DNA from 3 places in the Pseudomonas sp. HP_14 genome. Region 1 is predicted to be linked to each of the others. Evidence: predicted binding sites of a transcription regulator. Region 1 holds the regulator's gene; each other region holds the start of a gene.
The links. The regulator FliA, encoded in region 1, starts transcription of late flagellar genes. The targets are predictions, from matches to a motif close to CTAAAGTTTNNNNNNNNNNNGCCGNTAA.
Positions count from the first base shown of each region.

Region 1 (11,820 bases):
ATCACCAAAGGTGCCGGGCGTATCTCCGAGGTAAGCGCGCGTTTCACTCTGGACGCGATGCCCGGTAAGCAAATGGCAATCGATGCCGATTTGAACGCCGGCCTGATTGATCAACCTGAAGCCAAGCGTCGCCGTCTTGAGGTGGCCCAGGAGGCCGAGTTCTACGGTTCCATGGACGGTGCGAGCAAGTTTGTTCGTGGTGACGCCATCGCTGGTTTGCTGATCCTGTTTATCAACCTCATCGGCGGCATGCTGGTTGGCATGCTGCAGCACGGCATGACCTTCGCCGACGCTGGCAGGATTTACACGCTGCTGACCATCGGTGACGGTTTGGTGGCGCAATTGCCATCACTGCTGTTGTCCACCGCCGCAGCAATCATGGTGACCCGTGCTTCCGGTTCGGAAGAAATGGGCAAGATGATCAACCGTCAGATGTTCACCTCGTGGAAAGCATTGGGTGTATCGGGCGCGATCATGATTGTGATGGGCCTGGTGCCAGGCATGCCGCATTTTTCTTTCATCAGCCTTGGCCTTGTTGCTTGCGGCATCGCTTACGTTCTGTGGAAGAAAGAGGACAGGGTCAAGGTCATGGCGCTGGAGGAGGTCAAACGTCAGCAAGAGATGTTGCCGTCGCCAACCCGTGCGCAGGACTCAAAAGAGCTGGGCTGGGATGACGTGACGCCTATCGACATGATCGGTCTAGAAGTAGGCTATCGCCTGATTCCGCTCGTGGACCGCAATCAGGGTGGTCAGCTCTTGGCGCGAATCAAAGGCGTGCGTAAGAAGCTTTCCCAGGAGTTGGGCTTCCTGATGCCGACCGTCCATATTCGCGACAACCTGGACCTGGCGCCAAGTGCCTATCGTTTGACGCTAATGGGCGTCACGTTGGCAGAAGCAGAGATTTATCCGGACCGCGAACTGGCGATTAACCCTGGCCAGGTCTTCGGATCGCTCAATGGTATTACCGCCAAGGACCCGGCGTTTGGTCTGGAAGCTGTCTGGATTGAAATCAGCCAGCGCAGTCAGGCTCAGTCGCTTGGATATACCGTGGTTGATGCCAGTACCGTGGTCGCGACCCACCTTAACCAGATTCTCTACAAGCACTCGCACGAGCTGATTGGCCATGAAGAAGTGCAGCAATTGATGCAATTGCTGGCTAAAGGCTCGCCTAAACTCGCTGAGGAGCTGGTACCGGGCATCCTTTCGTTGTCGGCGTTGCTCAAGGTATTGCAGGCGTTGCTGTCTGAACAGGTACCGGTTCGGGATATCCGGACGATTGCCGAGGCTATCGCCAACAACGCTCAACGGAGTCAAGATACCGCCGCATTGGTGGCTGCTGTTCGGGTCGGTTTGAGTCGCGCCATCGTGCAAAGCATTGTAGGCATTGAGCCGGAGCTACCAGTTATCACGCTGGAGCCAAGGTTGGAACAGATATTGCTCAATAGTCTGCAGAAGGCTGGTCAGGGTCAGGAAGAAGGCGTTCTTCTCGAGCCGAGCATGGCAGAGAAACTTCAGCGTTCGCTGATCGATGCCGCCCAGCGTCAGGAGATGCAAGGCTTGCCAGTGATTCTGCTGGTAGCCGGCCCGGTTCGGGCGATGCTGTCGCGGTTTGGGCGGCTGGCTGTACCGAATATGCACGTGTTGGCGTATCAGGAAATTCCTGACAACAAGCAAGTAACCATCGTAGCGACTGTCGGGCCTAACGGCTGAGGTAGTGAGTCATGCAAGTTAAGCGATTTTTCGCCGCCGATATGCGTCAAGCCATGAAACTGGTTCGTGATGAGCTGGGCGCTGAAGCGGCCATCATCGGCAACCGGCGAATTGCCGGTGGCGTCGAGCTGACTGCTGCCCTGGATTACAAGCTGTCCGCGCTGGCGCCTCGCGTCCCGAATATCGAGCTTGAGGACGAGTTGCGCAAAACCCAGTCGCGCATCGTCTCGGCTCAGGCAGAACTGAACAATCGTGGTGACAGCGACGGCGCGACCAATCGCCAGTTGTTTGCCGGTTTGCCATTGAGCGCCGCTGACACTCACATCGAGCCGACTCTGGAAGAGCCGCCGCGTCCCTTTGTGCAGCCACAGGCCGCACCGGCTGCGCCAGCAGGTAATCAGCGCGGTTACGACTCGATGCGTTTTGAATTGAACGGCCTGCGCGAGCTGCTGGAAGTCCAGCTTGGCTCCCTGGCATGGAACCAGTTGCAAGGCAGCCGTCCGGCACAGGCCAATCTGTGGCGCCGTCTGCAACGTGTCGGCTTGTCCGGCCCGCTGTCGCGCGACCTGCTGGAAATGATCCCTGATATCGACGAGCCGCGTCAGGCTTGGCGTATGCTCTTGGCGCACCTGGCGCGCATGATTGAAGTGCCTGACGTGGAGCCGCTGGAAGAGGGTGGTGTGATTGCCATGGTCGGCCCTGCCGGCATGGGCAAGACCACCACGCTCGCCAAGCTGGCGGCGCGCTACGTACTCAAGTACGGCGCACAGAATATCGCTTTGGTCAGCATGGACAGTTTCCGTATCGGTGCTCAGGAGCAACTCAAGACATTGGGTCGCATCCTCAATGTGCCGGTGACTCATGTCGATCCTGGCCAGTCGCTGGCGCAGGCGCTTGATCCGCTGCTGCGCAAGCGTGTCGTGTTGATCGATACCGCCGGCCTGCAAGCCAGTGATCCGGCGTTGCGCATGCAGCTGGAAAGTCTGGCAGGGCGCGGCATCAAGTCTCGTAATTATCTGGTACTGGCAACCACCAGCCAGAAACAGGTGCTCACTGCGGCCTATCACAGCTACAAGCGCTGTGGTCTGGCGGGATGCATCCTGACCAAGCTGGACGAAACTGCCAGCCTGGGTGAGGTGCTCAGCCTTGCGATCAGTCATGAGCTGCCAGTGGCCTATCTGACTGATGGCCCACGAATTCCTGATGATCTTCACCTGCCTCGCAGGCACCAACTGGTGTCGCGTGCGGTCAATGTGCAGATGCAAGAAGAGCCAAGCGAAGAGGCCATGGCGGACATGTTCGCCGACCTTTACCACAACCCCAACAAACGGGTCGGTTAAGTGAAGCGAACTATTGGACGTTACCTGCATCGATGGTCTGCCCGGCATGGCTCTTCACTGAGCGTGTCGCCCGCAATCTGGCTACGGTCTACGCAAGACAAGGTAAAGAAATAACATGGGCAGCATGCATCCCGTACAGGTGATCGCGGTGACCGGCGGCAAGGGTGGCGTCGGTAAGACTAACGTGTCAGTGAATCTTTCGCTGGCCTTGGCCGAGCTCGGCCGGCGCGTCATGCTGCTGGACGCCGACCTTGGCCTGGCGAATGTCGATGTCCTTCTTGGCCTGACGCCTAAACGCACCCTTGCTGATGTGATCGAGGGCCGTTGTGAGCTTCGCGACGTTTTGTTGCAAGGTCCGGGCGGGATTCGAATCGTGCCTGCCGCTTCCGGCACCCAGAGCATGGTTCATCTGAGCCCGGCGCAACATGCCGGCCTGATCCAGGCGTTCAGCGACATTGGCGACAATCTGGATGTGCTGGTGATTGACACCGCAGCCGGGATTGGCGAGTCAGTGGTCAGCTTCGTCCGCGCTGCTCAGGAAGTGTTGCTGGTGGTCTGTGACGAGCCTACTTCGATCACCGACGCCTACGCGCTGATCAAGCTGCTCAATCGCGACTACGGCATGAACCGTTTCCGGGTTCTGGCCAACATGGCCCAGAGTCCGCAGGAAGGTCGCAACCTGTTTGCCAAGCTGACCAAGGTGACCGACCGTTTCCTTGACGTTGCCTTGCAATATGTTGGCGCCGTGCCTTACGACGAATGTGTTCGCAAGGCCGTCCAGAAGCAACGTGCCGTATACGAAGCTTTCCCACGCTCTAAATGCTCACTGGCGTTCAAGGCTATTGCGCAGAAGGTCGATACCTGGCCACTGCCTGCCAACCCTCGCGGGCATCTTGAGTTCTTCGTCGAGCGACTGGTTTACCAGACAAGCGCAGGGCCTGTTCAATGACCGCGAGCGGCTACCAGATGTACAGCAAGGCTTCCAGAAACTCGCAATATGAGTTGATCGAGCGGTATGCTCCGCTGGTCAAGCGCATTGCGTACCACTTGCTGGCGCGTCTGCCAGCCAGTGTTCAGGTCGAAGACCTGATTCAGGCGGGCATGATCGGCTTGCTGGAAGTGTCCACCAAGTACGATTGCACCAAGGGCGCGAGTTTCGAGACTTATGCCGGGATTCGTATTCGCGGTGCGATGCTTGATGAAGTGCGCAAAGGGGACTGGGCGCCACGCTCTGTTCACCGCAATACGCGCATGGTCAGTGACGCAATTCGCTCAATTGAAGCTAAAACAGGTCGCGACGCTAAAGATCACGAAGTTGCGGCCGAACTCCAATTGAGTCTCGATGATTATTACGGGATTTTGAACGATACCTTGGGCAGTCGCCTCTTCAGTTTTGACGACCTGCTACAGGACGGCGAACATGAAGGGCTGCATGAGGATGGCGCAAGCGGTTCGCTTGAGCCGTCGCGCGACCTGGAGGATGAACGCTTCCAGGCTGCGTTGGCAGATGCAATTGCCAACTTGCCTGAGCGTGAACGTCTGGTCTTGGCGCTGTACTATGACGAGGAGCTGAACCTCAAGGAAATCGGTGAGGTCCTGGGGGTCAGTGAATCGCGAGTCAGCCAGTTACACAGCCAGTGCGCCGCTCGTTTGCGGGGGCGTTTGGGAGAGTGGCGAGCGCGTTGACAGGCGGTATGCGTCCTTGGTGATGGCGTGTCGCGTGTGAGCAGGCTGTGCAAAGCGTTACGTGGGACAGTGGACAAGGCTGGAGCCGTACAGGTATTTCGCTCCACGGACTGTAGAAGCAATAGCTTTAATGCAGCCCGTGGATTTGCTGTGCGGTTTCCATAGTTGTTGATATACCAAGCCCGTCGTCGTTTTCGCACAGCCGATGTGAGCTGTGCCGGTATTGATTGAACAGCGCGTTCAGGTGCTGAACGCGTCAAAGACTGCTTGGAGGTCGAATTGGACAAGAACATGAAAATCCTCATCGTTGATGACTTCTCAACGATGCGGCGGATCATTAAAAACCTGCTACGTGATCTGGGCTTCACCAACACGTCCGAAGCCGATGACGGGCTTACCGCGTTGCCGATGCTGGAAAGCGGTTCTTTTGACTTTCTGGTAACGGACTGGAACATGCCTGGCATGACCGGTATCGACCTGCTGCGTAAAGTACGTGCCGATGAGCGCCTCAAGCACCTGCCGGTGTTGATGGTGACCGCAGAAGCCAAGCGCGACCAGATCATTGAAGCGGCTCAGGCCGGCGTCAATGGTTATGTCGTCAAGCCATTCACGGCTCAGGCGCTGAAAGAAAAGATCGACAAGATCTTCGAGCGCGTCAATAGCTGATGTATGCCGCGAGGGCTCTATGGAGAACAACGAAACGTCAATGGGCGAGTTTGAAGCGACCCTGAAGAAACACGCTAGCGAGCTGGTGACGAGCCTTGAAAAAGGCCGTTTCGGCGACGCGGTGCAATTGATCCACGAGCTTAACCAGGCTCGGGATCGCGGTCTCTATCAAGAGATCGGCAAGCTGACTCGCGAGCTGCACAGTGCGATCGTCAATTTTCAAATTGACCCGAACATGCCGCAAGCTGAAGAAGTGTCCCAGATCACGGATGCCACCGAACGCCTGTCGTATGTTGTCAGGCTTACGGAAAACGCAGCTAACCGCACCATGGATCTGGTCGAGGAAAGCACCCCGCTGATCCATAGTCTGAACGATGAGGCCAAGGCCTTGAGTGCTGACTGGGGGCGCTTCATGCGCCGTGAAGTCGGCGCAGAAGAGTTTCGTGAGCTGGCGCGGCGTGTCGATGGTTTCTTGACGCGCAGCGAACAGGATACCCAGAAGGTTTCCTCCCACCTCAACGATATTCTGCTGGCTCAGGACTTCCAGGACCTTACCGGTCAAGTGATCAAGCGCGTCACGCAATTGGTCACTGAAGTGGAGAGCAATCTGCTCAAACTGGTGCTCATGGCCAGTCATGTCGACCGCTTTGCGGGCATCGAACATGACGACGAATCCATCCGCGCAGAAAAAGATCCACAAAAACATCTCAAACAGGGTGAAGGTCCGCAGATTCATGCCGATAAACGGGAAGACGTTGTGTCCGGACAGGACGATGTAGACGATCTGCTATCGAGCCTGGGCTTCTAAGTCTGGTCTGTTGACGGTTAATTTTAGGGAGCACCCCAATGAGCTTCGGCGCCGATGAAGAGATCCTTCAGGATTTTCTGGTAGAGGCCGGCGAAATTCTGGAGCAGTTGTCTGAACAGTTGGTCGAGCTGGAAAGCCGACCGGATGACGCAGATCTGCTCAATGCAATTTTTCGCGGTTTTCACACTGTAAAAGGGGGCGCCGGCTTCCTCCAGCTCCATGAGCTGGTGGAGTGCTGCCACATCGCCGAGAACGTCTTCGACATCCTGCGTAAGGGTGAGCGTCGCGTTGATTCGGAATTGATGGACGTGGTCCTGGAAGCGCTGGATGCGGTCAACGCGATGTTCAGCCAGGTGCGCGAACGTAGCGAAGTCACTCCGGCTACACCGGAACTGCTCGCGGCACTGGCGCGGCTGGCTGAGCCAGCATCGGCTGACGAAGCTCCTGCGGCTGAAGCCTTGGAAGAAGTAGAAGAGGCACCTGTTGAAGCTGCCGCTGAAGCCGCTTCAGACGAGATCACTGATACCGAATTCGAGCACTTGCTTGATCAGCTCAATTCCGCGAAAGAGCAGCCAGCGGCTGCTGCCGCGCCGACCACTGGCGCAGCGGCATCCGATGAGATCACCGATTCGGAATTCGAATCGCTGCTCGATCAGTTACACGGCAAAGGCCAGTTTGCTGCAGACAGTGCAGCGCCTGCTGCCGTCGCTCCAGCTGCCGCACCCGCTGGCAAAGCGGAAAGCGGCGACATCACCGACGATGAATTCGAAGCGTTGCTCGATCAGCTGCACGGCAAGGGTTCGTTCGATCCTTCCGCCGCAGCGGCTCCTGCACCTGCTGCGGCGGCACCTGCTGCCAGCGCGCCGGCCGGTAAAGGCGACGAAATCTCCGATAACGAATTTGAAGCACTGCTTGACGAGTTGCATGGCAAAGGCAAGTTCGAGCCTGACGTAGCTGCGGCGGTTGCTGCACCTGCTGCGGCCGTGTCTGCGCCTGCCAAGCCAGCAGCACCGGCGGCCAAGCCTGCTCCGGCTGCAGCGGCCAAACCGGCAGCCGCGCCAGCGCCCGCCAAGGCTGCTGCACCTGCTCCTGCGCCAGCCAAGCCAGCTGCGCCACCGGCCGAGAAACCGGTCGCCTCGGAAGCGGAAACCACCGTACGGGTTGATACCGCGCGCCTGGACGAGATCATGAACATGGTCGGCGAACTGGTGCTGGTGCGTAACCGTCTGGTGCGCCTGGGTCTCAACAGTGGCGACGAAGCCATGTCCAAGGCGGTTTCCAACCTTGATGTGGTGACAGCTGACTTGCAGACCGCGGTGATGAAGACCCGGATGCAGCCGATCAAGAAAGTGTTCGGTCGCTTCCCGCGACTGGTACGTGACCTGGCTCGCCAGCTCAAGAAAGAGATCAACCTGGAACTGGTCGGTGAAGAGACCGATCTGGACAAGAACCTCGTAGAGGCGCTTGCCGATCCACTGGTCCACTTGGTGCGTAACGCGGTCGACCACGGTGTAGAAACCCCGGAAGAGCGTGAGGCATCAGGCAAGCCGCGTGGCGGACGGGTCATTCTCTCTGCCGAGCAGGAAGGCGACCACATCCTGTTGTCGATTTCAGATGACGGCAAGGGCATGGACCCTAACGTCTTGCGCTCGATTGCGGTCAAGCGTGGCGTGATGGACAAGGATGCTGCTGATCGCCTGAGCGATACCGACTGCTACAACCTGATTTTCGCCCCAGGGTTCTCGACCAAAACCGAGATCTCCGACGTGTCGGGCCGTGGTGTGGGCATGGACGTGGTGAAAACCAAGATTGCCCAGCTCAACGGTACGATCAACATCTACTCGACCAAGGGTCAGGGCTCGAAGATCGTCATCAAGGTGCCGTTGACCCTGGCAATCATGCCGACCCTGATGGTGATGCTGGGCAATCAGGCCTTCGCATTCCCGCTGGTCAACGTGAACGAGATCTTCCACCTGGACCTCTCGACTACCAACGTTGTTGATGGTCAGGAAGTGGTGATCGTGCGTGACAAGGCACTGCCGCTGTTCTACCTCAAGCGCTGGCTGGTCAGCTCGGCCGTCCACGAAGAGCAGCATGAAGGGCATGTGGTGATTCTTTCGGTAGGCACCCAGCGTATCGGCTTCGTTGTCGATCAGTTGGTGGGCCAGGAAGAAGTGGTCATCAAGCCGCTGGGTAAAATGTTGCAGGGGACACCTGGCATGTCTGGCGCCACCATCACTGGTGACGGTCGCATTGCCTTGATTCTCGATGTGCCGAGTATGCTCAAGCGGTACGCCGCACGGCGTATTTGATTCTGGTGTCACGGGCAGACAACTGTCCGTGACGCCTGGTCAGGCGGTGTCGAAAACGCTGCAAATGGATGCGAGGCAATAACAATGACGAGTCGCAGACGCAGTTGGCAAAAGAGCGTGTGCGTCCCGTGACCTTTTGAGGCCTGCTTCGATCGGTTTTTCTGTCGTTGGGTGAAGCTTGCTTCAACGGCGCGTCGCATAGCGCAGCAGTTTCCGTGCAGCCTGTAATGGAGTGTTTATGGTAGTCAAGGTATTGGTGGTGGATGACTCCGGTTTCTTCCGCCGCCGCGTCACGGAAATTCTTTCTTCAGACCCAAACATCAAGGTTGTCGGTACCGCGAGCAACGGCAAGGAAGCGATTGATCTGGTGCTGTCGCTCAAACCTGACGTGATTACCATGGACTACGAAATGCCCATGATGGACGGCATCACTGCTGTTCGCCAAATCATGCAGCGCAGTCCAACCCCGGTGCTGATGTTCTCCTCGCTGACCCACGAAGGTGCCCGCGTTACGCTGGATGCCCTGGACGCCGGTGCGGTGGATTTCCTGCCCAAGAATTTCGAAGACATTTCGCGTAACCCGCAGAAGGTCAAGCAACTGCTGTGTGAAAAGGTCCACAGCATCTCGCGCAGTAATCGCCGTGGCTTGAGTGGTTCGGCTCCGGTGGCAGCGCCTGCAGTCGCCCCGGTTTCATCTCCAGCTCATGCCCCGACTCATACATCAACTGCGGCCCCTGCCACCGGCAGAACGGCCAGCCCGGCTCCAGCGCGCCCGATAACTCCGCGTGCGGCAGCTGCGCCCGCTCCGGCGGCAAGCGGTTCGCACCCGCCGTTGTCGGGTACGCCCAAGCGCAAGGCTTACAAGCTGGTCGCTATCGGCACCTCGACGGGCGGCCCGGTCGCCTTGCAGCGTGTGCTGACTCAGCTGCCTGCCAATTTTCCTGCGCCTATCGTACTGATTCAGCACATGCCCGCAGCATTCACCAAGGCCTTCGCCGAGCGTCTGGACAAGCTGTGCAAGATCAGCGTCAAGGAAGCGGAGGATGGTGACATCCTGCGCCCAGGTCTTGCGCTCCTGGCTCCAGGTGGCAAGCAGATGATGATCGATGGTCGCGGTGCAGTGAAAATCCTGCCGGGCGACGAGCGTCTGAATTACAAGCCTTGTGTGGATATCACCTTTGGTTCGGCGGCCAAATCCTATGGCGACAAGGTGCTGGCGGTCGTGCTTACCGGCATGGGCGCGGATGGTCGTGAGGGCGCGCGTTTACTCAAGCAAGGTGGCAGTCACGTTTGGGCTCAGGACGAAGCAAGCTGCGTGATCTATGGCATGCCAATGGCGATTGTCAAAGCTGACCTGGCGGACGCGATTTACAGTCTGGACGATATCGGCCGGCACCTGGTGGAGGCGTGTGTCTGATGGATGTTCTGAGTCTGATCGGTCTCATCCTCGCGTTCATTGCAATTGTCGGCGGTAACTATCTGGAAGGTGGACATTTGTCCGCCTTGCTCAATGGTCCTGCGGCATTGATCGTCATTGGCGGTACCTTGGCAGCATCAATGCTGCAGTCGCCCATGAGCGCTTTCAAACGGGCTATTCAGATCGGTATCTGGATTCTGTTTCCGCCGCGCATTGATCTGGCGGGCGGCATCGACCGGGTGGTCAACTGGAGCATGACCGCACGCAAGGAAGGTTTGCTGGGGCTTGAGTCGGTTGCCGACGCCGAGCCTGATACCTACGCTCGCAAAGGCTTGCAACTGCTGGTGGATGGGGCTGAGCCACAAGCGATTCGCAGCATCCTGGAAGTCGATTTTCTGACCCAGGAGCATCGTGATGTCCAGGCCGCCAAAGTATTCGAAAGCATGGGCGGCTATGCGCCGACCATCGGCATCATCGGTGCGGTGATGGGCCTTATTCACGTCATGGGCAATCTGGCCGACCCGAGTCAGTTGGGCAGCGGTATTGCCGTGGCGTTCGTAGCCACTATTTATGGCGTGGCCTCGGCCAACCTGATTCTGTTGCCGGTTGCCAACAAGCTCAAGGGCATTGCCTTGCGCCAGTCGCGTTATCGGGAAATGCTGCTCGAAGGTCTGCTGTCCATTGCCGAGGGTGAGAACCCGCGCTCCATTGAACTCAAGCTGCAAGGCTTCATGGAGTAATACGCCATGGCTCGACGTCGTCGACCCGAAGAGCACGAAAATCACGAGCGCTGGCTGGTGTCTTACGCGGACTTCATCACGCTGCTGTTTGCCTTTTTTGTCGTGATGTATTCGATTTCGTCTATCAACGAAGGCAAGTACAAGATCCTCTCCGAGGCCTTGGTCGGTGTATTCAACGACTCCGAGCGCAGCATGAAGCCGATCCCCATCGGTGAGCAGCGCCCACTGTCGGTCAAACCGGCCGAGCCCCTGGTCAGGGACAGCGAGCAAGTCGACGCGGGCATCGGCCAGAACACCACTGATCCGCTCAAGGAAATTGCCGACGATGTACGTGCGGGCTTCGGCGACCTGATCAAATCCAATCAGATGACGGTGCGCGGCAACGAGCTGTGGATTGAAATCGAACTCAGCTCAGGCTTGCTGTTCGGTAGCGGTGACGCTATTCCGAGCGACAAGGCGTTCACGATCATTGAAAAAGTCGCGAAGATCATCAAGCCATTCGACAACCCGATTCACGTCGAAGGTTTTACCGATGACCAGCCGATCAGCACCTCGCAGTTTCCGACCAACTGGGAACTCTCTTCGGCGCGTTCGTCGAGCATCGTGCGGATGCTCGCGATGGAAGGGCTTAACCCCGCCCGCATGGCCTCGGTAGGGTATGGCGAATTCCAGCCAGTGGCTTCCAATGCGACGGCCGAAGGGCGTGGTCGCAATCGTCGGGTGGTGCTGGTGATCTCCCGTAATCTGGACGTGCGCCGTAGCCTGACCGCTTCAGGCTCGGCCAATGCGCAACCGGATGCTGCCTTGCGCCGTGCTGGCACACAAACTGCACCTGCGCCTGTCAACCCGGCGGTTCGCAGCAATACCGTCAATTCTTCGTCACCCGTACGATAGTCGTTTCTCGGTATGGCCACGCCATTACGGGAGGAAGAGCACACATGAGAGTCTGGGCAGTAGCCAATCAAAAAGGTGGCGTGGGTAAAACCACTTCGACCATCGCGTTAGCGGGGCTGTTGGCCGATGCCGGCAAGCGCGTGGTTGTGGTCGATCTCGACCCCCATGGCTCGATGACCAGTTACTTCGGTCACGACCCTGACCTGCTTGAACACAGCGTCTTTGACCTGTTCCTGAATAAAGGCAA
Region 1 is NZ_JBTOQI010000033.1:41,972-53,791, reverse strand. Features, by position in the region: gene flhA (flagellar biosynthesis protein FlhA) at 1-1,710, shown strand, start outside; gene flhF (flagellar biosynthesis protein FlhF) at 1,722-3,050, shown strand; gene fleN (flagellar synthesis regulator FleN) at 3,166-3,999, shown strand; gene fliA (RNA polymerase sigma factor FliA) at 3,996-4,736, shown strand; gene ACYASS_RS17895 (chemotaxis response regulator CheY) at 5,028-5,402, shown strand; gene ACYASS_RS17890 (protein phosphatase CheZ) at 5,422-6,210, shown strand; gene ACYASS_RS17885 (chemotaxis protein CheA) at 6,249-8,522, shown strand; gene ACYASS_RS17880 (protein-glutamate methylesterase/protein-glutamine glutaminase) at 8,761-9,939, shown strand; gene ACYASS_RS17875 (flagellar motor protein) at 9,939-10,679, shown strand; gene motD (flagellar motor protein MotD) at 10,686-11,573, shown strand; gene ACYASS_RS17865 (ParA family protein) at 11,618-11,820, shown strand, end outside.

Region 2 (11,820 bases), on a different contig from region 1:
TGGGACCGTTCTGGAAGCGAACACCGCATTTGTCGAGCAAATAGGCTTGCCGGTGGAGGACATCATTGGCAGGACGCCCACCGAACTCGACGTCTGGGGCGTTCCCGGTGTAGGCCCCGGGATGCTGGAGCGACTTCAGAAAGGCAGTATTCGCAACCTTGAGATGCCATTTCGACGACGAGACGGCCGCACATTCTCCGGACTTGTCTCTGCCGAACCTTTTGATCTGGACTCCACTCCAGCCGTGGTCGTAGTGGTTCGCGATATCACCCAGCTCAAACAGGCTCAGCAACAACTTCAGCTGTCTGAAGAAAAATTCGCCAAGTCATTCCACGCATCCCCTGACGGCCTTCTGATAACTCGACAGCGCGACGGCCTGCTTGTTGAGATCAACGAGGGGTTCATTCGCATGACCGGCTACGACAGCGCCGCCTCGCTTGATCAGTCCACGGTGGACCTGGGGATCTGGGCCAACCTGAACGATCGCGGCAAACTCCTGGAGCTGCTGAACCGCGACGGTTTCGTCCGTGATTTCCGCAGCCACATCAGACGCAAGGACGGCCAGATCAGGCTGTGTGAAATCTCGTCACGTCCGCTGCTTATTGCTGGCGAAGATTGCATGCTGACCATTGCCCGAGACATTACCGAACGCCATCAAATGCAGGAAAAGCTGCAACTGGCCGCCACCGTTTTCGAAAGTACCGCCGAAGGTGTTCTGATTACCGATACCCGCCAGCGTATCAACGCTGTCAACCGCGCATTTAGCGAGATCACCGGCTACAGCGAGCAGGAATCCCTCGGGCAGACCCCTCGCCTGCTCGCTTCAGGCCTGCATGACAGCGCGTTCTATGCCGCCATGTGGTACCAGTTGACAGCAGAAGGACATTGGCAGGGAGAAATCAGCAACCGACGCAAGAACGGGGAGGTTTACCCAAGCTGGCTGACGATCAGCGCGGTACGAAACAAGGAACAGTTCATTACCCACTTCGTTGCGGTGTTCGCCGACATCTCCAGCCTCAAGCATGCTCAGGCACGCCTCGACTATCAGGCTCATCACGACCCGCTCACGGGGCTCCCCAACCGCACGCTGTTCGAGAGCCGCCTGCAAGCCGCCCTTCTCCACAGCCTGGAATCCAATAGCCTCGGCGCAGTCCTGTTTCTGGACCTTGACCGCTTCAAACACATCAACGACAGCCTGGGCCATCCCGTCGGCGACCTGCTGCTCAAAGGGATCGCGCAACGCCTCAAGGAGAACCTGCGCGATATCGACACCGTGGCGCGCCTGGGGGGAGATGAGTTCATTATTCTGCTGCCTGGCCTGCTGCATCCTAGTGATGCGGAAGCCATCGCGACAAAAATATTGATCTGTTTTACTGCACCGTTCCAGGCGGGCGAACATGAGTTTTTCATGAGCGCCAGCATCGGTAGCTGCCTGTTCCCCACAGATGGTCAGGATGTGGCTACCGTCGTGAAAAACGCCGATGCCGCGATGTACCGCTCCAAGGCCAAGGGCCGCAATCGCGTCGAAAGCTATACGGAAGACCTCACCTCCCAGGCCAGTGCCCGGATAGCCCTGGAGCATGAGTTGCGCAGAGCAATGGAGCGTAATGAATTCAGCCTCTGTTATCAGCCGAAAATCAGCCTGATCAGCCAACGACTGGTCGGCGCAGAAGCCTTGATTCGCTGGGCGCACCCCACTCTCGGCGAAGTGCCACCGGAGCACTTCATTCCATTGGCAGAAGAGAACGGCATGATTCTGCAGATTGGCGACTGGGTACTTGAGCAGGCCTGTCTGCAAATGCACGAATGGAACAAACGCTATGCACCTTTCGGCGCGCTGTCGGTGAATCTGGCGGGCGCACAGTTGCGGCAGCCGAACCTCTTGGCGCGTATCGAGCAACTGCTCTCGGATTACCACCTTGCCCCTGACTGCCTGCAACTGGAGATCACCGAAAACTTCATCATGAGCCAGGCAGAAGAAGCGCTGGCTGTGCTGCACAAGCTCAAGGCACTTGGTGTACAGCTGGCTATCGACGACTTCGGTACAGGCTACTCGTCCCTCAGCTACCTGAAACGTTTACCGCTGGACATCCTGAAAATCGACCAGTCATTCGTGCGCAGCCTGCCCGATGACCCGCACGACGTAGCCATCGTCCGCGCCATTATTGCGCTGGGCCGCAGCATGCAACTGACCGTCATTGCCGAAGGCGTGGAGAACAACGAACAGCAGCAATTCCTGGCCAATGAAGGCTGCGAACAGATCCAGGGCTACATCGTCAGCCTCCCCCTCCCGCCCGATGAATTCAGCACGAAATTTCTTCGTACGCCTCTTTCGGACTTTTCGGATAGCACAGCGTCGAAACCGCCGTTATAATCCGCGGCCTACTGAGGGCCTATAGCTCAGTTGGTTAGAGCAGGGGACTCATAATCCCTTGGTCCACGGTTCGAGTCCGTGTGGGCCCACCAAATTAAAAAGCCGCGCTAATGCGCGGCTTTTTTCGTTTTCGATGTTCCTGCTTCTGACGCTGTCTTCGCGTTCCCGTTAGGATAATCTCGCTATTTTTGTAAGGGAGTACGGCAATGAGCAATTTACCTTTCACGGCCAAGGGATCGACTGGTGAGGTTACCTTCACCGGTACTGAGGTTCTCATCCGCCGCACCGGCTGGCTTGGCGCGCTTCTACAGTTCACGGGCCAGGGCAGAGGAAATAAAGACATTCCAATCTCCTCCATCACAGCCATTCGTGTGGAACCTCCATCATTGTTCTATAAAGCATTTTTCCAAGTCATACATTCTGGAGATGTCGCTATTCGAGGAGGCGCAGAAGCAGTCATCCATGACGACAATGCAATGCTCTTCGGTAAACGCAGTACGGCAGATTTTGAACACTTGAAAAAAATAATCCTGGAGGCCGTGGCAGCCTTGCATACCTCAGCAAGAGCACTCTCTACTACTGATGATATTCCCTCGACGTTGCAAAAACTTTCTGACCTGAAAGATCGAGGGGTGATCACCGAGGAGGAGTTTTTGCTCAAGAAAGCGGATTTGCTCTCGCGGATGTAACACTCTTCAAAAAGAGCATCGCAATAAGCTCGTCGCCTAATCAATGGCGACAGCCACCCACGTCCTTATGATCTTGTCGGAGCACATTGAGACTCGGCGGCTCTCCTTCGTCCGCCGAAGACTTCATCCACTAGACCGAGTTCCGGAAAGCATTTGCCCGCCCCTCCTCTCAATCCACCACAACATGCGGCAAAAACCGGCTGCTGTCCTTGGTGATCAGGCTATCGTCTTCCCGAATGCCAATCCCTGAAGCCAGGTCGCCCACGACCCATGAACCGATGAGCGTGTAGCTGTCGCCGAAGCGTGGCAGCGGGGCGAACTGTTGCAGGATGTAGGGGGCGTCGTTGTAGGGGCCGTCTTCGAAAATGACTTCGTCACCCGGCGTACGGATTTCGATGTTGGCGCCTTCGCGGGAGAAGTAGGGTTTGCGTACCCAGCCTTTCGGGACAGGGGCTCGAGGGTCTTTGTCAACGAAAGTCGGCAGCAGATTCGGATGCCCTTCGTTGAATTTCCAGAGCAGCGGCAGGATGCCTTTGTTGGAGATGATGGACTTCCACGCGGGCTCGATGAATTGCGTGTCGCATTGCGGGACCGCCTGGCCATGGGGTTCGTGGAACACGTGCTCCCAGGCATGCAGTTTGAAAATACGCTCGATCCAGCGGCCTTCAAGGTCGACGAAGCGGCCCTGTGAGTTGAGGCCGATGTCTTCGATGTCGATGTGTCGGGTTTCGATGCCGACGTGTTCGGCCATCTTGCGCAGGAATTCGGTGGTGCCCCGGTCTTCTGCTGAACCGGACATAGAGGAGAAATAGAACGGCCCGCCCTCTCTGATGGCTGCGAAAGCACGAACCAGATCTTCTGCCAGCGAGTTGAACTGCGAGGCATGCGCAGGCAATAGGCCTCGGGCAATCTGCTCTTCCAGCCAGATGAGCTGGAATGCGCCAGCCTCGTAAGCAGAAGTTGGCGTATCCATGTTGCCTTCCAGCAGTTTTGCCGGGTTCACGCCGTCATAACTGAAGTCGAAGCGGCCGTACAAATGTGGGTGCCCCTCCTTCCAGGAAGTCCGTACCAGATCGAAGAACGCGGGCGGGATCGCCAGCTCGGTCAACAGCTCTTCGCTTTCCACCACCCGCTCGACGGCGTCCATGCACATGGCATGAAGCTCCTGAGTCGGTGCTTCGATATCCCGAGTGATCTGAGCTTCGGTGAACTGATAGTAAGCGCGCTCATCCCAGTAGCGCTCGCCGTCGATAGTGTGAAAGTCGAACCCCTCACGCTCGGCGGTTGCGCGCCAGTCAGGCCGCTCTTCGATACTGATCTTTTTCATGGCTAGCGCTCCCGTCAGCCGCCAAAACCGCTGCTTTTGCCACCCCAGCCACTGCGAGCCGTTGCCTGGCTGCCAAATCCGCCACGGGAAACCGAGGACGAGACTGACGAGTTACGACCCAGCGTACTCTTGGTGTAAGCACCGGTTGAGCTGGTACGCGCCTGAGTGGAATTGCCGAAGGTCTTGCCGCGCTCGATCTGACGAGAAAGCGTCGAAGACTGGTAGCCGCCGCGCGAGTCACGCTCCTGATAGACCGGCTGAGAGTTGTAGCGACCACCGCCGCCAATGTTATTGACCATGTTGCTGACCAACATGCCCATCAGGAATCCATTGACGCCTGAGCTGGCGAAACCAGAGCCCCCCGACTGACCGGCCTGAGCATTGGCCGCATCGACCTGCTCTTTGGGTAACTGACCGGATAGCTCCAGCTGGAAACCGCCGAGCTTGGGGGTGAACTTGCCATCAGAGTTCTGCTGGCAGTAATCAGGCACAAAGTCTGCCTCGCACGCGGACGCACTGTCGTAGGTTGGCGCGATGCGACGGTGATCTGCCAAGGCGGTCATGTAAGCGTCCGAGCAAACGTCTACGGGAACCTTTTGGTCCACGCAAGCTTGTACCGTCGGGAACGTCTGTTGCGCGGTGACATCAACGGTATCGGACTTGCCGCATGCACTGAGTGCCAGCGGCAACGTGCTGGCCAGAACCAGCTTCAAAGAACTACGTCTCATCGAATACTCCTTTCGATCACGGGCAATCAGGTCGACGGCGTCATGCAGGCCGAATTGAGGAAGCCGACACTGATCGAAACGCTGGCCGCGTAAATGGCAGCGGCCAGTTCGCCACGGGTGATGCGAGCCGAGAGGTCCTTGAGAACAAAGTTGGTGGCAGTGAACGCCAGCAATTGCACAACAGCTGCAATGACCGCCCAGATCACTACGTCCAGCACGCTGATGCTGTAAGTAATCACGTTGCTGGCAGGCAATGCGAAGCCAATCAATGCACCGCCCAGTGCTACGGCTGCGGCGACATTGCCTTCACGAATCTGCACGAACTCTTTGTGCGGGGTCAGGCGGGTGTAGGCCATCTGGAACAGAGCGAACAAACCACCGGCCACAATGATGTAGATAATGAAGCTCAGCACGGACTGAAAGCTGAGGGACAAACTAAGCGCATCAAGCATTTTTACTTCCTTTTAGATGACGGTGAAGTCAGTGGACTGCAGCGTGACGCCAACCGAAGTAGTGAGAGAGACCACACCTTCTTCATCCTCTTCGACAGACAGCAGCAGAAACTCACGACGATCAATCAAACCCGTGTCGCGAGCGTACAACATGCTCAGATGCTCGATACGATAGCTGCCGTCAGGGTTGGCCACTTCCTCGGTCATCGGGGTCAGTTCAGTCTGACCTTGTTCGGTGCCCCACTGACGCTCGTACTCCCAGCCGTCATGCTCATACACCGGCAAACCGATCTTTGATTCAGGACCTACCAGACGTTTGAGTTCCGACTCGCTGTTGATGGTCACAACGCTGCTGTAGCCGAACAGGATAACGTCCTGAACGTCTTCAGCCGCAGGGCCGTTCATCATGACCTGCATCCAGTAGTCTTCATCTTCGAAGTAGAACCGCACCAGGCGAATGGACTGTCCGAGGTCAACATGCCCAACAGACCAGACGACCTCTTCATTGGGGACGACCAGTTCCGAATGCCCGTCCAGCAGCAGCTTGAGCGAGTCATCAAGATCCAGCATGCGTCCGGTCGCCAGGCCAAACGGTGCGAGCAACGCTGCGCTGTTTAATGACGTAGCCCCGGCAGGTGGCTTTGGCGGTGCCAGGCCTAAAGCTCGTTTGATCCAACTCATAATGCGTTTCCTTTCATTTTGCGCGAGCGATGTCTGGAGTTTCAGCGCTACGGATTTTCAACCAGCCCTTTTGCGTGCATCAGCCAGGCCACAACAATACCGGCAAGTGCACCCGCAATGTGTGATTCAAACGAGACGCCCGGCACGGGAATGAAGCCCAGGACCAATCCGCTGTAGCCGACCAGCGTGAACAAGGCGACGGCAAAGCTGATCAGGCTGCGCTGAAACCACGCGCGCGCCAGCAAATAAGCCCACAACCCAAAGATCAGTCCGCTGGCCCCCACATGAATCGTCGGCCTGCCCACGACCCAGACCAACAGGCCGCCCAGTAGCGTTACCAGCAACACCACGCGGACATAACGCTGCAGGCCTTCAGTTGCCACCAGCCAGCTCAGCACGATAAAGGGCAGTAGATTACTCAGTAGATGCCGAACAGAGCCGTGCAAAAACGGGGAAAAAATAATGCCTTGCAGCCCCTCCCAGGTTCGGGGGACCAGACCATGGCTCAGCAGGCTGTTTGCGGTCAGCGAGTTAATCACCTGAACTGCGATCATCACAGCGGCCAGGCCAAGAATAACGCGTAGCCCGTTTCCGACATTCATGTAGGTACCGTTAGAACCAGACAAAACAACCCGACAAATGCAGCCAGACAAAAAAGGGGCAAACGGATCTCCGCCTGCCCCTTTTTATACGATGTTACTGACCTGGGTTACCGCCTTGGTTCTGCGCTTTCAAGCGAGCCAGAACGTCAGCAGCACCACCGGTTTTCGCACCAATACCGGCGTCTTGCAGACGACGTTCGAGATCACCACCGTTGGCAGCATCAGCGAGTTCCTCTGCGGCTTCCAGTTTGGCATCCTGCTCGTCCTGACGCTGCTTGATGCGCGCCAGCGAACCCACTGCAGTTTCCAGGCGCCCATTGGCACCGCCAGTTGCCGCTGCGGCATTGATTTGCGCTTTTTGCACGCTGTCACGCGCCTTGGCCATATCGGCTTGCTGACGCAGACCTTTGATCTGGCTTTCAGCCTTGGTGACCTGAGCCGTCAACTTGGTGACCTGAATGCCGAACTGATCAGCAGCGGCTTTTTCCTGATCGCGCAGTGCGGTCAGCTCAGAAACCTTTTCCGCACACTCCAGAGCCAGACCTTCTTCGCCCTTGTTCATGGCGGCAATGGCTTTCTGTTCCCAGTTAGCAATGTTCTTGTCGTGCTCATCCACACGCTGTACGGACAGCTTGTGCTTGGCTTTGATCTGGATCAGCTGATTGCGAGCGGCGAGCATCGAAGCATCGGCGTCGCGGATTTCCTGGTCCAGAATTCGTAGTGCTTGAGCGTCGACGATTGCCTCACCGACCTCGGAGGCGCCGCCACGCATAGCGGTAACCATTTTCTTCCAAAGGCTCATTGATTTGTCTCCCGATTACTGTGAGTCAACTGTTAAAAAATCTTCGTAGGCATCAGCGGCGCGGATCACGTTGTCTACCAAGGTAAATACTTCCTGGACAATGACGGTCAGTGAAGAAGCCGCGCTCAGTGCGCCAAACATGCTGTAGACGGTCTCGCCATTGGGCATGGTTTCGATACCAATGGACGACAGCGGGAAGATGTCCCGACTGCGCAATACGGTATCGTTGAATGCAGCGACGTCTTTTACCTGCGAGGCGTAAACCAGTACGCAATCCACAAGAATCTGATCGCCAGCGATTGCAATGATGATCGGCAGGCCGCCGAAGTTGTTCATCGTCACGCTCAAGCTTGGCTCGGCCCCCTGGACCAGCGTCAACTCGACTTCATTACTCTTTACCACGTCCAGTTCGACGAGCGCCGAGTGCAGCGTGTCGATGGTCCAGTTGGTATTTTCGCTCATGAATTCCTCCAGTTTGATGCGGTTCCCCAAATAGGGCTGGCGTAACACTTTTTCGACGTTTCTCAAGACTTCAGCGTTTTCAGGAAGCACATACAGCTCTCTTTTGACGTACCCGGCTGCCGTCAGCCGTGCACGCATTTCACGCATGTAGTCGGTTGAAGTTTTTCGAGCCATCCGAGCGCCTTCCAAGACATCACATGTGATAGCCGAGCAAGCTACGCTCAAAAATTCCAAGGCGCAACACCTCACATGTGATGAAACATTTCACTGCAACTGTGGCTTACTGACGCCATCCCGCGTCTCCTCCGGGATCGATTCCCAAACCGCGCGGTCTTTAAACGCATGACGAATTCCCGCTCTCTCCGTTTGCCTTTCTGGTTGCGTCGCGTTTTGCGTCCCCTACTGGATCCTTATCGCCGCTATCGCCACGCACGCCTGATCCATGCGGCGCGGATTGCGGTCGGGCTGCTGGTGACGATTCTGTTGACCACCGGACTCAACTTGCCCCACGGTGAATGGGCTTCGGTCACGATGCTCATCGTGATTGGTGGCCTTCAGCACCACGGCAACATCCGTAAAAAGTCGGTCGAGCGCGCCTACGGGACGTTGATTGGCGCAGGGCTCGGATTGCTGGTTGTGGTACAGCAAGGTTATCTGGAGATGCCGCTGCTGACGTACGCAATGATGTCAGTCATGTGCGGATTCTTCGCGTATCACGCGATCGGCAAGGGCGGGTACACTGCTCTGCTGTCAGCCATTACGTTGTTCATCGTCGCAGGCCATGGTTATAACCCGATCAGCGACGGCTTGTGGCGCACAGTCGACATCCTTATCGGTATCGCACTGGCGCTGGCTTTCTCCTTCGCACTGCCCCTGTACGCAGTGTTCTCCTGGCGCTACAACCTGGCCAGCGGCTTGCGTGACTGCGCCAAGGTGTATAGCCGCATCATCCACGGCCAGCCAGTTACCGCTGATGAGCACTTGAAGTTAGTGGCGCGTCTCAACGGGACAATGCTGCAACTGCGCTCGCTGCTGCCATCAGTGTCCAAGGAAGTGCGAATTTCCATGGTCGAACTGGATGCCATTCAAGGGCACTTCCGGATGTGCCTGAGCACACTGGAGATCCTCGCCAACATCCGGCCGGACGATCTGGATCAAGCGGCTGGTCCGGAATGGCGTGCACGTCTGGATACCGAGTTTCGTCAGACCCGTCGCCAGTTGATCGGCATGGCTCGTGCGCTGCAAACCGGAGCCACCGAGCGCCTGCAACGCACCTCGGAGACCAGCCTGCCGGATCTGGGTTATCCGATACCTGTGCAATTGACCGGTTACCACCTTTTGATGCTGCAACTGGCGAGCAACATTGACGGCCTGCAACAGCGGCTGGCGAAGACCTCGAGACGCTGGAAAATCTGAACAGTACAGCCAATCACAATGTTGGCTGCTTTTGCTCTGGTCACGGTTGGAGTCTTGGTACTTTTTATTCCCTCTAAAATACTGTCACCTTATCGTCATAAATATTCACTCGGCATAAACACACCTACTACAAATTCACACGTGTGCTTATTCCGAAAACGACTATTAACTGGCGTTCTCACGACATAAATAACAAATACTTCTTACTTTCCGACCGGCAGATGACAGATTCCCGAAACTGCGATAGCTTGCCTAAAGGCACGGTGACATCAGCCGATGACCAGAGAGGAAGTTCAAACTTCCGCACTCCAAGGGGCAATTAATAGCCCCTTTTTCTATACCTTTTTTTGCGCATTTTTTATGTGAAGGCTGCCGCCTAATAACTCTTTGAAGTACACAAAAAATGATCGAACCCGAACGGATCGTCACTCTCTCACGAGAAGTGGAAGCGTTAGCGAATCGAGGTGTCAGCGATATACAGATGATCACGCGTCAAACGCGACTGCTGGCGATCAATGCGCTGATTGAAGCGGCGCATGCGGGTAAGGCCGGGCTGGGTTTTTCTGTGGTAGCCGAGGAAGTAAAAGACATCTCTGAACGGATTTCCAAAATCGCGAGCGGCCTGACTCAGGATCTGCAAGCATCGGTCAACGAACTGACCGATCTGGGCCGCGGTATGTGCTTCGACGTACGCGGTCAGCGGCTGGCCGATCTTTCGCTGAACATGATCGAGATCATCGACCGCAACCTGTACGAACGCACGTGTGATGTTCGCTGGTGGGCGACCGATGCCTCGCTGGTTGATGCGCTGACCACAACGACTCCGGAAACCGGCAACCACGCCAGTGAGCGCCTGGGGATCATTCTCGACAGTTACACCGTTTACCTGGACATCTGGGTCGCGGACACCAAAGGGCGCGTCATTGCCTCGGGTCGGCCGGGCACGTTTGGCAAGGTCATCGGTTCAAATGTGGCTGAAGCAGCGTGGTTCAAACAAGCGGTACGCCACTCATCCGGCGATCAGTATTTCGCGGGCGAAGTAGCAGTCGAGCCACTGCTCAACGGCTCCCAGACCTGTGCGTTCAGTGCCGCTGTGCGCAGCAAGGCTGGCAAGCAGACGCCGGTGATTGGTGTCATCGGAATCTTCTTCGACTGGAAAAACCAGGCGGACTCGATCATCAACGGCGTACGTTTGAGTGACGAAGAGCGCTCGCGCAGCCGGGTGATGCTGATCGATGCAAACCACAAAGTCATCGCCAGCTCCGATGCGCAAAGTCACTTGGGGCAAAACGTCGATTTGCAGGTCAAGGCTGGTCAGGCAAGCGGTTACAGCACCCTGCCGAACAATCTTATCCAGGGCTATTCAATGACACCCGGCTTCGAGACCTATCCCGGAATGGGTTGGCTGGGAGTCATTGAGCAGCAATTGCCTGCGATAGAGGGGTAGCGAGTCATCATATTTATGTAGGAGCTGCCGAAGGCTGCGATGCATTTATTCTGACACACCGCCTTCGCAGCCTTCGGCAGCTCCTACAGGGACCACGTTTGCTGCGCGACTACACTCAATACCCCGCAGCCGCCCCATTACTGCGCGGATCAAACGCGCCCTCGAAAGAACCATTGGGCAAGCGAACCGCTGCAGCAGCATGACCCATGGTCTCGGTAAAAGGCGCAAGTATCTCAACCTCATGCCCCCACGCTGCCAGTTGTTCGACCACCTCGGGGGCAATGCGTGATTCCAGCTTGAGCGTGTCGCTGCTGTCGCCCCAGGTTCTGCCCAGCAGCCAGCGCGGTGCCGTGACGGCCTGCTGCAACGGCTGACCGAACACCGCATAACGACTGAACACTGCAGCCTGCGTCTGTGGCTGACCATCACCGCCCATGGTGCCGTAAACCAGCGTGCGTCCGTCAGCCAGACGGGCCGCAGCAGGGTTCAATGTGTGGAACGGCTTCTTGCCCGGCTTCAGCGCCAGCAAGTGGTGGGGATCGAGGCTGAATGAGGCTCCCCTGTTTTGCCAGTTCAAGCCGCTTTCGGGCAACACAACACCGCTGCCGAACTCGTGATAGATGCTCTGGATAAACGACACCGCCATCCCGTTGCTGTCGATGACGCCCATCCAGATCGTGTCGCCTGGCCCTTTACCTTCACCCCATGCGGCGGCGTGCTGTGGGTCGATGCGTTCGGCCAAAGCGTGCAGATAATTCGCCTCAAGACAGGCCTGCGGATCAATAGTCATGTGCTCTGGATCGGTGATGTGCTCGTCGCGCACAGCAAACGCCAGCTTGG
Region 2 is NZ_JBTOQI010000046.1:60,127-71,946, forward strand. Features, by position in the region: partial or broken gene ACYASS_RS25770 (sensor domain-containing protein) at 1-2,374, shown strand, start outside; tRNA gene ACYASS_RS25775 (tRNA-Ile) at 2,390-2,466, shown strand; gene ACYASS_RS25780 (SHOCT domain-containing protein) at 2,581-3,063, shown strand; gene ACYASS_RS25785 (glutathionylspermidine synthase family protein) at 3,233-4,390, opposite strand; gene ACYASS_RS25790 (DUF1190 domain-containing protein) at 4,405-5,118, opposite strand; gene ACYASS_RS25795 (DUF350 domain-containing protein) at 5,145-5,570, opposite strand; gene ACYASS_RS25800 (DUF2491 family protein) at 5,583-6,251, opposite strand; gene ACYASS_RS25805 (rhomboid family intramembrane serine protease) at 6,299-6,853, opposite strand; gene ACYASS_RS25810 (PspA/IM30 family protein) at 6,948-7,655, opposite strand; gene ACYASS_RS25815 (YjfI family protein) at 7,671-8,291, opposite strand; gene ACYASS_RS25820 (FUSC family protein) at 8,460-9,533, shown strand; gene ACYASS_RS25825 (methyl-accepting chemotaxis protein) at 9,937-10,980, shown strand; gene ACYASS_RS25830 (gamma-glutamyltransferase family protein) at 11,096-11,820, opposite strand, start outside.
Region 2: a site for FliA is predicted at 9,786-9,813, ahead of ACYASS_RS25825 (methyl-accepting chemotaxis protein). Genes of this name have one in related genera too.

Region 3 (6,014 bases), on a different contig from region 1:
GCGATCCGTAAGTACGGTTTTCTCAAAGCACTGATTGTCACCGACGCAGGTCTGGCCAAGGCTGGGCTGGCGGCCCACATCGCAGGTCTGCTGGTGGAGCAGGGCATTGACTCGGTGGTGTTCGACGGTGCGCAACCCAACCCGACGGTGAGCAATGTCGAGAGCGGCCTGGCTCTGTTGCGTGAGCGTGAATGCGACTTCGTGATCTCGCTAGGTGGCGGCTCGCCTCACGACTGCGCCAAAGGCATCGCCCTGTGTGCCACTAACGGTGGACACATCAGCGAATACGAAGGTGTGGACCGCTCGCAGAACCCGCAATTGCCGCTGATCGCCATCAATACAACGGCAGGCACTGCAAGTGAGATGACCCGCTTTTGCATCATCACTGACGAAGTGCGCCACGTAAAAATGGCCATTGTCGATCGCAACGTCACGCCACTGTTGTCAGTCAACGACCCGGCGATGATGGCCAAAATGCCCAAATCATTGACTGCTGCTACCGGCATGGACGCGCTGACGCACGCCATCGAAGCTTATGTCTCGACCGCCGCCACGCCGATCACCGATGCCTGTGCTCTGAAGGCTATGTCACTGATCGCCGGTTATCTGCGCCGTGCAGTGGACGATGGATCAGACATGGAGGCACGAGAAAACATGGCGTATGCCCAGTTCCTCGCAGGCATGGCGTTTAACAACGCATCTCTGGGTTTCGTGCATGCCATGGCTCACCAGCTCGGTGGTTTCTATGACTTGCCCCATGGCGTGTGCAATGCGGTATTGCTGCCTCATGTGCAGAGCTTTAATGCCGCAGTCTGCCCGGCGCGCCTGACGGATGTGGCGCATGCCATGGGGGCCGACATTCGCGGTCTGGCTCCGGAGGAGGGAGCCCGTGCCGCGATTTCCGCGATTCGTACGTTGGCGGGTTCCATCGATATTCCGCCGGGGCTGACCGCCTTGGGCGTGAAGGAAGAGGACTTCCCGGTCTTGGCAGCCAACGCGTTGAAAGACGCTTGTGGTCTGACCAACCCGCGTCCCGCTGATCAGGCGCAAATAGAAGACATCTTCCGCCGCGCACTGTAATTGGCGCCCCACTCATTGAGGCAGGACTGTTGATGAAAACCACCTCCAGCGCTATTTGCGAAGCAGCCGACGACCTCGCAGGTTTCGTCGGTTACCACCACAAGGCCCAGCGATACATCGTGCGTTTTAGCGAAGATTCGTTCGGTATGGATGTCAGCGATGAGGGCATTATTCCGGCCTGTGAATTCGTCTGGACGGCCGGGAAAGATGAACTCATGACCCTCAGTCGGGAGCGCCTTCAACTGCTTTTAGAGCAGAACATCGACGACCGCTTGCGCATCAGCGAGCCATTGCGGGTGTACATGCGACGTCTGGATTTGCCGGAGATAGTGGTGGAGCGGCGGGTGAGGGTTTAGAGCTAAATGCATCCTCAGGATTGGAATGCATTTCTGTAGGCGCTGCCGAAGGCTGCGATCAGTTATCGCTGACACAGCGCAATCGCAGCCTTCGGCAGCTCCTACAGTTCCAATGTTTCCGTGAGACTGCGCCGCGTCAGGGGCACGGTGCAGCTCATCCTCACATCTTGAAGCGTAGCGCCAGCTGATTCAGGCCCACCGCCAGTTGCGAAAGCTCGCTGCTGGCCGCCGAGGTCTGGTTGGCACCTGCCGATGTCTGCAATGACAGGTCTCGGATGCTGGTCAGGTTGCGGTCTACTTCGCGGGCGACTTGTGCTTGCTCTTCGGTGGCTGAGGCAATGCTCATGTTGCGTTCGTTGATCTGCACAATCGCCGCGGTGATTTCAGCCAGTGCCAGGCCTGCCGCTTCAGCGACATCAAGGCTCGCGCGTGCGCGTTCGCTGCTGTGGCCCATGGCGCTGACTGCTTTACCGGCACCGTCCTGAATCGAGGCGATCATTTTTTCGATCTCGGCGGTGGACTGCTGAGTACGGTGCGCCAGCGCGCGAACTTCGTCCGCTACTACCGCAAAGCCACGACCCGCTTCACCCGCGCGTGCCGCTTCAATCGCCGCGTTGAGTGCGAGCAGGTTGGTCTGGTCAGCAATACCGCGAATCACGTCCAGAACGCCGCTGATGCCTTGAACCTGCACGGCCAGGCCATCGATCTCGACCGCAGTCACGCCGACCGCCTGGTGCAGCTCATTGATCACACTCACGGTTTCGCCGACACGCTTGCTGCCGTTTTCTGCCGACTGGCTCGAATCACGCGCAGCTGTGGAAGCCAGCGAAGCGTTGCGTGCCACTTCTTCAACCGCCGCGCTCATCTGATTAATGGCTGTGGCAGCCTGATTGATTTCATCGTTCTGACGCTGCACACCACGCAACGAGTCCTCGGTAACGGCGGTCATCTCTTCGGAGGTCGATGCCAGTTGCGACGAGGAGTCGCCCAGTTCACCGAGTGTGCGGCGCAGGTTTTGTTGCATCACCGACAGCGCTTGCAGCAGTCGGCCCGGTTCGTCCTTGCCATCAATGTCGATTGGCTTGCTGAGATCGTTGGCGGCAATTTGCTGAGCAACCGCCAAGGCCTTGGCGATCGGCGCGGCGAGGCTACGGGTAAACAGCGCTGCCAGTGCAAGTGTCGCGGCCAGTGCGATCAGGATCGCGGCGATGGTGACATTACGGGATTGGGAGTAGGTCTGGTCAGCAGCGGCGCCAGATTCAGCCATCTTGAGGTTTGCCAAACGCGAAACCTCGGTGATGTCTTTACTCAATACTTCCGCTGAGAGGGTCATTTCTCCGGTCGAAATAGTCATCGCATTGATAACGTCTTCGCGTTTTTGTTCGACGGCATCCAGGAAGCGCGAGTGAACACCGAGGTAAGCCGACAGATGCTGCTCCATACCGGAGAATGCTTTCTGGCCAGCTTCAGTAACCAGCAAGGGTTTTAACTTGCGAACATCGGCTTCCAGGCTCGCGCGAGCCTGACTGATGCGTTCGAGCTGACGTTTGGCACCCTCAGCATTTTGCGCCGCCCGTAGACCCGTGTTGCCCAGGCGGATTGTCACCAGATCAGTTTTGATCTGTTCGATGGCTTGAATAGTAGGCAGTACGTTGTCCTGCAACGTCTCTCGTGACTCTTTCAAACCAGCGGACTGCTGCAAGGAGAACAGACCCAAGGCTGTAATCAATACGGCAAAAAAGCCAAAGCAAAGCAGCGACCGGGGGGCGATGTTGAGGTTTCTCAGGTTCATGCGAGGGGCCTGTCGGAAGGGAAAACGTTAGTAGCCTATCGACGTTAAACGGTTCAGCTTGAGGCCGCTTAGCTGATTATTTGGAAATATCCAGTAATGAGCTGAAAAAAATGATGAAAATCAATGTTGTGACGAAAACCGTTGAGATAGACGCTTCTCCATGTAACCAAGGCAATCTGATTTTTGAGTTACAGGCTGATATGTCTGCGTGATTGTTGCTTGGTGAGCATTAGCGTGATGCCGCTGTATGACAGCGGCAGTCTCGGGTCACGCGGCCTGTAACTGGTCCTGGGCATCCAGATAATCCGCAAGGTTGTGCAGATAAACCACAGGCTGACCTTTGCTGGAGCCGCCAAGTCGAGTGACTTTGAGGGCAATTGCGCCACTGCTGATTTTCCGCATCAGGTAGCGATCGCTCGATATGTGGGAGAAATACCGTTCCCGAACGGCGCTTAACGTCGGGCACGGTGTTGCGAATTCAGACCGCAGTTGGTTGAGTGTCTGGCTCATGCTGCATCACCTCCCCAAGGGTTGATTTCATCCGTACGTGTTAACGGTGCGTTGCTCTGTGAACGCTTTTTTTTCGGTGTGATGATCAGTAAAAGTCCGACTTGCTGCTGGATAGCGTGGATCGCAGCAGGATTCGAAGTGGCTGCCGGGTGCAGGTACACCTGGCAGCGAGGGTGATGCTGTGGTTTTTTCATGTCTCGTACTCGGTAATGATTGGGTACGAGATTAAATTAGCAATAGCTAAATAATTATACAATAGCATTTGCTAAATATTTCCATGGTGACCCTGTTTCTATTCTTTAGTCTTGAGCAGGAACATCCCAGAAGACGCGTACAGACCCGTCGTCCTGAAGGGTTGCGTACACGCCATCGGTCTCGGTAATGGCATCAATGATTTGATCCCAGTCCTCTTGAGCTTCGTCCGGCGCTTTGTAAACGAGCGCGGCATGCTCCTTACGAGCGGCCGGTGATGTGAGGATTTTCTGAATACGCGCCCCCAGCATTTCCAGTGATGTGGGGGGGACGAGCGCTCTGGGTTGCGTCTTGGACATGAGTTCCTCCTTGGTGTTATGTATATACATACAGTAATTATCGGGCGACCATACGGCAAGAGAAAAGGAGTACGTGTGTACTCTTTTTTGAATGGGGCATTAAAAAGCCCGCATCGGCGGGCTCGTTGCAGATCGCATTGAGGGCTACAGCTTTCGGGCGTTCCAGACGAGTAATACCCGCGCCTGAATATGGATTTTCTCAAGGTCAGCGCCATCGATCATGATCGGCGGATAAACCGGGTTGTCCGAAATCATACGCAGTGCTCCACCGGTCATTCTCTGTAGACGCTTGATGAACAGATCGCCGTCCAGGGTGAACACGTAAACCGCATCGGTTCGAATTTCGGTGATGCCTCGATCAACGAGCAGCGAGTCGCCGTCGCGAAAGGTACCTTCCATGCTGTCGCCATCGCCGGTGATGATCGCCAGGTTTTCGAGGCTTGAGTACGGCACGCCTTGAGTTTTCAGCCAGTCGAGATGCACCGTCATTTCACGGATGACTTCAACCTGATGTTCCGGGACCAGGCCGTAGCCCATCGAGGCCGCCACGTTCAGATGCGGGATGGTGATGAACCCCAAAGACTCCATGACTTTCCGGGTGTCAACGGGTGCTGCTGCTTTTGGCTTCGCTCGTTCCAGCAGGTCACCGCTGTCCGAAGGCTCTGGAGAGACCAGTGTGCCTGGGGCGAGATCGATCTTGCCCTCCAGGGTAGCAGCCGCTTTTTCCCCCAGTTTTCGATGGCCGTTCAATAACTGCGACAGATAAGAGGCGTCGAGGCCGAACTGGTTGGCGAAGTCTTTCTGGGTGAGGCCGGCCATAGCATGGCGAAGGGCTCTGAGACGTTGTTCGTAAATATCCATGGCTCAATCATCGCTTTGCGTTAGCAGACAGTAAATTACATTTTGCTATTGATGTAAATATTAGCGATTGCTAATCTTTTTGTTCATCCCACAGGTCCGCAACGATTTGCCTGGCTTCGGTCAGGTTGATTAATCACGCCTTGGGTTTTTCACGATGCCTGCTGTGCGGGTATTGAGTTGATGGAGAGCAACAGCAATGATCAAGGAAATCGAAAAGCTGATGGTGCATTGGGGCGAGCAAACCCGCGAGCAAGGTTTGGGTGGCGGTTTGGGCAGCCAGTTGGGGGCATTGATTGAATGGGGCGGGGCACCACCGCGCAGCACACCGGGCTCGCGCATTCTGGATGGTGGTGGCACAGGCATGGACACCATCGCCACGGCCATAGATCGTGCCGTCGCTCAGTTGCAGCGCACGCCGGGTCACGCGGCGTTGGCCAGACTCGCCACACAACGTTATTGCGAACTGGTGCCGGTGCGCGAGCAGATGCGCACCGCGGGGATTGCCGAAGGTGCTGACCGGACTTACCGCAACCGGGTACAGCGACTGCATGAGTTAGTGATGTCGATCGTGATGGCGAGTACGGGCAAGCGCGGCGCTCCGTCCAGCAGGTGATGCATGCACGACCTGATTTGAAATGCGTTTTGTGTAGGAGCCAACTTGTTGGCGAGACGTAGAACCTGCATCGTCAGATATTCCGTCTCGCCAACAAGTTGGCTCCTACAGGACATCCGTTTGGCAAGCTTCTCAAATGACTACTTGCAACCGTTCGTCGAGCTACTTTGTCGTGTTCTGGTCACATTCCTGTCGCGTTCCAGTCGCATCTGAACCACCCTGAAATCAGCACTTCCCATGCTTTCCGGCGG
Region 3 is NZ_JBTOQI010000022.1:250-6,263, forward strand. Features, by position in the region: gene yiaY (L-threonine dehydrogenase) at 1-1,080, shown strand, start outside; gene ACYASS_RS14660 (DUF2025 family protein) at 1,113-1,436, shown strand; gene ACYASS_RS14665 (methyl-accepting chemotaxis protein) at 1,597-3,228, opposite strand; gene ACYASS_RS14670 (pyocin activator PrtN family protein) at 3,496-3,738, opposite strand; gene ACYASS_RS14675 (hypothetical protein) at 3,735-3,932, opposite strand; gene ACYASS_RS14680 (DUF1654 domain-containing protein) at 4,038-4,289, opposite strand; gene ACYASS_RS14685 (XRE family transcriptional regulator) at 4,434-5,150, opposite strand; gene ACYASS_RS14690 (hypothetical protein) at 5,347-5,763, shown strand.
Region 3: a site for FliA is predicted at 3,264-3,291, ahead of ACYASS_RS14665 (methyl-accepting chemotaxis protein). Genes of this name have one in related genera too.